2 regions of the Caldimonas aquatica genome follow, and region 1 is predicted to be linked to the other one. Evidence: riboswitches for the same ligand, from Rfam matches in the RefSeq annotation. Region 1 holds a riboswitch; the other holds the start of a gene.
The links. A riboswitch is a leader RNA that binds a small molecule or an ion and turns the genes downstream of it on or off. The one in region 1 is predicted to bind thiamine pyrophosphate.

Region 1 (4,245 bases):
GCACTCCCCTCACGGGGCATTGCGGCCGCGCACCCAGCCCGCGCACGTCGAAGACGAGGTCGTGACGCCGGCACTCGCCCGCGGCGTCGAGCCACAACGCGCCCGGGTCCACCCGCCGCACCGGCGAGGCCCAGTGCCAGCGCACCCCTTGCGCGCAGCCCCCGCGGTACAGCGCCTCCAAGGCCTCGACGGGATGGATCTGCCCTTCACCCGGCAGCAGCCACGCATGGGCGGGCCCGTGCACCGCGGGTTCCAGCCGCGCAAGGGCCTCGCGGTCGAGGGGCTGTGCCGGCCTGTGCGTGCCGGGCAGGCGCGCGGCCATCACGCTCAGCAAGCGCCGGGCGCTGCCCAGGTCCTCGCGATGGGCGAGCAACAGACTTCCCTCTCGGCGGAAGTCGACCGCACGAGCCCCGCCGCCCGGCGGTGCGCCGTGGCAGCCGCCCTGCTCGCCGGCGTGGGGCCCCAGTCCCACGGGCAACACGTGCGGCAGGCGCGGCACCAGCGCCTGCCACCGCTCCATCGAGCGCAGGCCCCAGCGCGCGAGGCGCTCGTCCCCGGTCTCGATCTCGGCGAAGGGGCTCAGCATCCCGGCCGCGGACCAAGCCGCCGCCCGCGGGCTGGCGCCGCACGGGGGCCGCGGCCCGGGGGCTGGATCGTGCACGTGCACCTCGTGCCCCAGCGCGGAAAGCTCGAACGCGAGCAGGCGCCCCAAGAGGCCCGCTCCTGCAATGCCGATGCGCATGGCCGCCCTCAAGAAGCGGGCCGGACGGGCACGTACAGCTCGCCCCCCGCCTCGCGAAACTCCGCCGACTTGGCCTGCAGGCCTTCGGCGAGCGCCGCCTCCTCGCTCACGCCCTGGCGCGCGGCGAACTCGCGCACCTCCTGCGTGATCTTCATCGAGCAGAACTTCGGCCCGCACATCGAGCAGAAGTGCGCCACCTTGCTCGACTCCTTGGGCAGCGTCTCGTCGTGGAAGTCGCGCGCCGTCTCCGGGTCGAGCGAGAGATTGAACTGATCGTGCCAGCGGAACTCGAAACGCGCCTTCGACAGCGCGTCGTCGCGCGCGCGCGCGCCGGGGTGGCCCTTGGCGACGTCGGCCGCATGCGCGGCGATCTTGTAGGCGATGATGCCCTGCTTGACGTCCTCGCGGTCGGGCAGGCCCAGGTGCTCCTTGGGCGTCACGTAGCACAGCATCGAGGTGCCGAACCAGCCGATCATCGCCGCGCCGATCGCGCTCGCGATGTGGTCGTACCCTGGGGCGATGTCGATCGTGAGCGGCCCGAGCGTGTAGAACGGCGCCTCGTGGCAGTGCTCGAGCTGCTCGTCCATGTTGGCCTGGATCATGTGCATCGGCACATGGCCGGGGCCCTCGATCATCACCTGCACATCGTGCTTCCAGGCGATCTGCGTCAGCTCGCCCAGCGTGCGCAACTCGGCGAACTGCGCCTCGTCGTTGGCGTCGGCGAGCGAACCCGGGCGCAGCCCATCGCCCAGCGAGAAGCTCACGTCGTACGCCTTCATGATCTCGCAGATCTCCTCGAAGTGCGTGTAGAGGAAGTTCTCCTGGTGGTGGGCGATGCACCACTTGGCGAGGATCGAGCCCCCGCGCGAGACGATGCCGGTGCGGCGCTTGGCGGTCATCGGGATGAACGGCAGCCGCACGCCGGCGTGGATGGTGAAGTAGTCGACCCCCTGCTCGGCCTGCTCGATCAGCGTGTCGCGGAAGATCTCCCAGGTGAGGTCTTCGGCCACGCCGCCCACCTTTTCCAGCGCCTGGTAGATGGGCACCGTGCCGATGGGCACCGGTGAGTTGCGGATGATCCAATCGCGCGTGGTGTGGATGTTCTTGCCCGTGGAGAGGTCCATCACCGTGTCGGCGCCCCAGCGGATCGCCCACACCAGCTTCTCCACCTCCTCCTCGATGCTGGAAGTCACCGCCGAGTTGCCGATGTTGGCGTTGATCTTCACGAGGAAGTTGCGGCCGATGGCCATCGGCTCGATCTCGGGGTGGTTGATGTTGGCCGGGATGATGGCGCGGCCGCGCGCCACCTCCTCGCGCACGAATTCCGGAGTGATCACCTCAGGAAAGCACGCGCCCATCGGGTGGCCGCGCAGGCGGCCTTCGCGTTCGGCATCGGCCAGGTACTCGGCCATCCATTCGCGCCGGCCGTTCTCGCGCAGCGCGACGAACTCCATCTCGGGCGTGACGATGCCGCGCCGCGCATAGTGCATCTGCGTCACGTTGTGCCCGGCCTTGGCTCGGCGCGGGCGGCGTTGCAGGCCGGCCGCCTCCTGGCGCAAGCGATCCAGCCGCTCGGCCTCGCGCGTCTCGTGCTTGGCGCCGTCGTCCAGCGGCCTGGGCGCGCGCCCGTCGTAGGGCTCGGTGTCGCCGCGAGCCCCGATCCAGTCCGCGCGCAGGGCCGGCAGTCCGCGCCGCACGTCCACGGCCACCGTGGGGTCGGTGTACGGCCCGGAGGTGTCGTACAGCGTCACCCTCTCGCCGTTGGTCAGGCGCACCTCGCGCATCGGCACCCGCACCTCGCGGTGCAGTTGGCCGGGAACGTGGACCTTGCGCGAGGCAGGAAACGGCTCGCGCGTCAACGCGAGCCATTGCGAGAGCTTGTCGGGGGCGTTCATCGGGGCTCCTTCCGGTGGATGTGGTGCGACCCCGGAAGTGCCCCTGGCGGTGTGCGGGCCGCCGTTCAGACGGACGGGCCGCAAGGGACATTCGTTGCTCTTCTTACGCCGGTACTAGCCGGATCAAGTTCACGGGTTCGGCAGGTCGCCGTCTCAGCACGAGGTGCACCCCGGAGCGCGAAGCGCAGTGTAGGAGGCGGCCCGCCCGCCCGTCAACACGCGCGCCAGCGCACGCCGGCCCAGGGGCTGCCCTCCCCGGCACCCGCTGCGCGAGCCGGTGGGAATGGATACCACTTCCCCGTAGGCGCGAGGCTATATTTGCCGCCTCTCGCCATGGTCTCCTTGCATCGCATTTCGTTCCGCCAGCTGCTGCTGGTGGCTTTCCTGCTCATCGCCGCGCTGCTGGCCGCGGTGTCGCTGCGCGGCCTCGTCACGCTCGAACGGCTGATGGCCCAGGCCCGGCAGTCGTCCGAGACGTCGATGCGCCTGGCCGCCGAGGCTCAGACCCTGATGGACCACAGCGTGACGATGGAGCGCGCCGCCCGCCAATACGTGGTGCTGGAAGACCGCGCGCTCTGGCAGCGCTACGAAGACGCGGCCCGCGAGGCCGAGCAGGTGCTGGCGCGGCTCGCGCCCGATTTGCCGCCCGAGCAGGTGCAGAACTGGCGGCAGCGCGTGGAGCAGATCGGCAGGCAGATGCAGGGGCCCCGCGCGACGGCGCGCGTGCGGGAACAGGCCCTCATCGCCGCCTTTCGCGAGCTAGCCGACCACAACGCCACCATCGCGCTGCAGATCCGCCGCTCCACCGAGGAGCGAACGCGCCGCCTTCAGGACGAACTCGAGGCCAGCCGACTGGCCTTCGGCCGGCAGGTCCTCATCGCCATTGCTGCGGCCGTCGTGCTGGCGTTGGCCTTCGGCTTGTGGCTGGCTCGACCCTTCAAGCGGCTGGAGCGCGCGATCGTCGGCCTGGGCGAGAACCGGCTGGACCAGCCGATCGACATCCGCGGGCCGACGGACGTACGGCAGCTGGGACGCCGCCTCGAGTGGCTGCGCCTGCGCCTGGCCGAGCTCGACGCCGACAAGGCGCGCTTCCTTCGGCACGTGTCGCATGAGCTCAAGACGCCCCTGGCCGCCATGCGCGAAGGCGTGGCGCTGCTGGAAGACGAGGTGGCCGGGCCGCTCACCGCCAATCAGAAGGAGGTGGTGCGGATCCTGCGGGAGAACACCGCACGTCTGCAGGGGCAGATCGAAGACCTCCTGCGCTTCAACGCCGCGGCGTTCGAGGCGCGCCGCTTGCAGCGCCGGCGCGTGGACCTGACGGCGCTCATCCAGCGTCTGCTCGACGAGCAGAAGCTGCAATGGCAAGCCAAGCAGCTGCAAGTGCGTGTCGAAGGCGACCCGGCCTGGGCCGACGTGGACCCGGACAAGCTCGGCATTGCGCTGGGCAACCTGCTGTCCAACGCGATCCGCTTCAGCCCTGCCGGCGGCACCGTCGAATGGCGGCTGAGTCATCTGGGCGACCGGCTCATCATCGACATCACCGACGAGGGCCCCGGCGTGGCACCCGCCGACCGCGAGCGTGTGTTCGAGCCGTTCTATCGCGGCGAG
Region 2 (4,245 bases), 160 kb from region 1:
AACCTGGGTGTTTCCATCGACGGTGCCGACGCCGGCCCAGGTGTTGAGCCCGTCCTGGAAGCGGGCCTTGTAGCGCGTGAGCAGTACCCCGGCCGTCAGGCGGTGACGCATGCCGCCCCACAGCACCTGCCCGTCCGCATGAAGGTCGAACGCCTGCGTGCGGCGCCGTTCGTTGTCGCTGACGTACTCGTAGTAGTCGAAGCTGCCGTCGGCGCAGTAGCGGTCATACTGGTTGACCGCGCTGCATCCGAAGGGGTAGGCCAGGCGGTCGTCCGTGTCCAGGCGCTGCGTCCCATAGTGCGCCGTCACGCTCCAGTCGGCCGACAGCTCTTGGCGCAGCCGCACAGAGGCGGTGAGGGCGTCCATCACCACCGGCTGGGTCCAGCTCTGGTTGTTGAGGTTGATGCGCGGGTTTACCGGCTCGGGCAGGCGGTCGCCGAGCAGGCTGAAGCCCGGCTGGCTGGGTTGACTGCGACGGCTCGACTCGATCTCGGCTTCCAGCAGGGTGCCCGGGGCGATGCGCCAGTCGCCCGCCACCGCCAGCAGCCGGCGGTGGCCGGTATCGCTGCGCAGCGGCGCGTCGAGGTGCTCGTAGGCGGCATTGACGCGCAGCCCGAAGCGGTCGTCGGTGCCGAAGCGATCCCCGACGTCCACCGCGACGCCGACCGTGGCCTTGCTGCGCCAGCCCAACTCCACGGTGCGCGTCCGTCCCTCAGGGCGCTTGACCACATGGTTCACGAGGCCGCCCGGCGCGCTCGTGCCGGCCTGGATGCCACTCGTGCCCTTCAGGATCTCGATGGCCGACTTGTTGTCCAGCGGGATGGAGGTTTCCGCGTTGATGGGCAGGCCGTCGCGCCGGTAGTTGAACCGGTTGTCGAGCACGAAGCCGCGCACGGTGAGGAAGTCCCAGTAGCCCTGGGAGTTGTAGGCGTCGCTGATGCTGGCGTCCAGGCCCACCACGTCGGCCAGGCGGGTGGCGCCGCGGTCCTTGAGATCGTCCAGCGTCCATGCCTGCGCCTGGAGCGGGGTCCGCGCCAGCGGCTCTTGCCCGAAGCCGGTGACGCTGGCGGGTGGCCGCTCCTGGCCTTTGACGGTGATCGCGGGCAGGGCCGTCTGGTCCGTCTGCGCGGCCGCCCAGCCGCACCACAGCAGGCACGCAGCCGCGATGGGGGAGCGACGCCGAACGAAATGCGAACGACGGGAGGAAGAAGGGTGGATGTGCGCCATCTGCAGTCCTAGGTGGCGCAGGTGGCGGCTTTCGAGAGGGCGTGGATGCACGCCGCTTTCGGTCGCTTCCCTGCGCGAGGATTACCTCAATCAGGTTCGAAGGGACTCTCTCAGTCGGAGCGGCCACGCTCCAACACCCCTAGCGAATGAACGCGGCGTCGCCTGGGCGGGGCCGCGTTCAGAATGTGGATTATCGCCCCAACGAGACCGTTGCGGTGCGTCCTGCTGCGTTTGCGGTGGCCGCAAAGGCTGGCCGGCGCCGCGCGCGCCGGCTCACTCGTCGTCGAAGGAGGGCGGCTCGACGCCCAGCGCCTTGTGGAGCTTGGGGCTCGTGGTCGTGTATTGCAGATGGACCGGCTTGTCCGGGAACACGTAGCGGGCCGCGCCGAAAGCGGCGAGCGCGGCCTCGTGAAAGCCGCAGAGGATGAGCTTCTTCTTGCCCGGGTAGGTGTTGATGTCGCCCACGGCAAAGACGCCCGGCTCGCTGGTCTCGAACTTCTCGGTGTCGACGACCAGCTGCTTGCGCTCGATCGCGAGCCCCCATTGCGCGATCGGGCCCAGCTTGGGGCTCAGGCCGTAGAAGACGAGCAAGGCCTCTGCCGGCACCACCCTCGTCAAGCCGTCCGGGGAGGTGACCTTGACACCCGCCATGCGCTCGCCCGCCGTTTCCAGCCCGCTGATCTGGCCCACGAGGAACTGCATCTGCATGGCATCGCACAGCTCGCGCATGCGGGCGACGGACGCCGGTGCGGCCCGGAAGCCGTCGCGCCGATGCACCAGCACGACGCTGGCGGCACGATGAGCGCCTTCCTGGGCGAAGTGGATGGCCCAGTCGAGGGCGGAATCGCCGCCGCCGGCGATGACGAGGTGCTTGCCGGCAAAGTCCTGCGGGCGGCGCACCCGGTAGAAGATCTGCCGATCCTCCAGCGTGTCGGCCCCTTGCAGATGCAGCTTGCGCGGCTGGAAGGCGCCGACGCCGGCCGCGATGAAGACGGTCTTGGCAACGAACCGCGTCCCCAGCGAGGTGCCGATGTCGAATCGCCCGTCTTCGCGGCGGGCGAGCGCGGTCACTTCTTGACCCAGGTGGAAGGTGGGCGCGAACGGCCGGATCTGCTCCAACAGCCGCTCGGTCAGCTCGCGCCCCGTGCACATCGGCACGCCGGGAATGTCGTAGATCGGCTTGTCGGGGTAGAGCTCGATGCACTGACCGCCCGGCTCGGTCAGCGCATCGACCACGTGGGCCTCGATGTCGAGCAGCCCCAGCTCGAAGACCTGGAACAGACCCACGGGGCCTGCACCGACGATCAATGCGTCCGTCTCGATCGCAGCAAGGGCGGATTCGGGGGCGGCCGGGCGGGTCATGGACGAGGGCGGGCTGCGATGCTCAGCGGATCAGCTCGGAGAGCTTGTCCTTCTTGTCCTTCCACTCGTCGGCATCGGGCAGCGGGGCCTTGCGCTTGGTGATGCTCGGCCACTTCTTCGCCAGCTCTGCGTTGAGCTGGATGAAGTGCTGCTGGTCGGCCGGCACGTCCTCCTCGGGCAGGATGGCATTGACCGGGCACTCGGGAATGCACACCGCGCAGTCGATGCACTCGTCCGGGTCGATGGCCAGGAAGTTGGGCCCCTCCCGGAAGCAGTCCACCGGGCATACGTCCACACAGTCGGTGTACTTGCAGCGGATGCAGGCCTCGGTCACTACGTGGGTCATACAGGTCTCGCGTATGTGGTTGGTGAATCGGGATGTCCGTGTGCGCGGCGCTTGATCTCCCGCCCCGAGGGCGCGAGCCGCGCCCGGCGCGACCGCGCGGCCGGCTGAGCGCCGCGACCCGCGGCCCTCAGCCGCGAATTGGAGCAGCAAACATGCGATTTTAAGACGCCAGGGTTTTCCCCGGCACTTGACCCTGCGCAAGCTCGATGCCGGGCCGGGCAGGGGCGACCCCCAGGGGTGCGGCCCCCGCCCCCACTACCACCACGGTGGGCCGCCCGGCGTGCAGCACGCTGGCGCGTGCGAGGTCGGCGACGGTGTGGCGGCTGTGGAGTTGATCCGGCCAACCGGCGCGCGAGACGACGCTCGTGGGGGTGTCGGCCGGCCAGCCGGCCTCTTGCAGGCGGCGCGCCAAGGCGCCCAACTGCTTGCCCGCCATGTAGAAGACCTCGGTGTCGGCGGTGCGGCTGGCTCGCAAGTCGCCGGTGCGCGTCATCGCGGTGGTGAGGCTCACGCTGCGGCCGCTGCCGCGGCGCGTCAGCGGCAGCCGGGTGTCGGCGGCCGCGGCCAGGGCCGCCGTGACGCCCGGCACCACGATGGCCTCGAACCCCGCCCGCGCGAGCGCTTCCAGTTCTTCTTCCAGCCGCCCGAACACGCTCGGGTCGCCGCCCTTCAAGCGCACGACCAGCGACGAGCGTGCGGCATGGCGGACCAGGAGCGCATTGATGGCGTCCTGGCCCGTGCTGTCGGCAAAGCCTCGTTTGCCGACGTCGATCCACCGCGCTTGGGGCGCCAGATCGCGCAATGCCGGGTCGGTGAGCGCGTCGTGCAGCACGACGTCGGCCTGCGCCAGCAAGCGCGCGCCGCGCAGCGTGATGAGGTCGGCCGCCCCGGGGCCCGCGCCGATGAATGCGACCGTTCCCATCGCTCGTTCCTCGCTCCCCGCGCAGTCCTACTGCGCCGCCTTGACGAGCAGCGCGCCACTCGTGCGGTTGCTCGCGGGGTCGACGATGATCAGTGCGCCGCCGACGCGGTTGTCTTCATAGGGCTCCACCGGCAGCGGCTGCTGTGTCTCGACGATCACATGGCCGATGTCGTTGACGGCCAGCTCCTGTGCGTCGGTGGCTTGCAGCGTGTGGATGTCCAGGCGGCTGTCGATCGCCGAGATGCGGGCTTGCACCCAGCGGTTGCCGTGGCGCACCCAGTACTTGCGCCCGACGACGGCCGGCTCGGTGTCGAGCCAGGCGAGCGTGGCCGCAAAGCGCTGAGCGGCGCGGATGGAGCCGGGCGTGGCGATCCAGTCCCCGCGCGAA

Region 2: linked by a shared signal. The riboswitch ahead of OMP39_RS06530 (TonB-dependent siderophore receptor) and the one ahead of thiC (phosphomethylpyrimidine synthase ThiC) in region 1 are both predicted to bind thiamine pyrophosphate.

What each region holds. Positions count from the first base shown of each region.
Region 1 covers NZ_CP110257.1:1,624,017-1,628,261, reverse strand. The annotation lists gene OMP39_RS07325 (FAD-dependent oxidoreductase) at 1-742, opposite strand, end outside; gene thiC (phosphomethylpyrimidine synthase ThiC) at 751-2,637, opposite strand; TPP riboswitch at 2,721-2,820, opposite strand; gene OMP39_RS07315 (sensor histidine kinase) at 2,971-4,245, shown strand, end outside.
Region 2 covers NZ_CP110257.1:1,460,114-1,464,358, forward strand. The annotation lists gene OMP39_RS06530 (TonB-dependent siderophore receptor) at 1-1,278, opposite strand, end outside; TPP riboswitch at 1,278-1,378, opposite strand; gene OMP39_RS06535 (NAD(P)/FAD-dependent oxidoreductase) at 1,501-2,589, opposite strand; gene fdxA (ferredoxin FdxA) at 2,612-2,935, opposite strand; gene cobA (uroporphyrinogen-III C-methyltransferase) at 3,096-3,857, opposite strand; gene OMP39_RS06550 (sulfate adenylyltransferase subunit 1) at 3,885-4,245, opposite strand, start outside.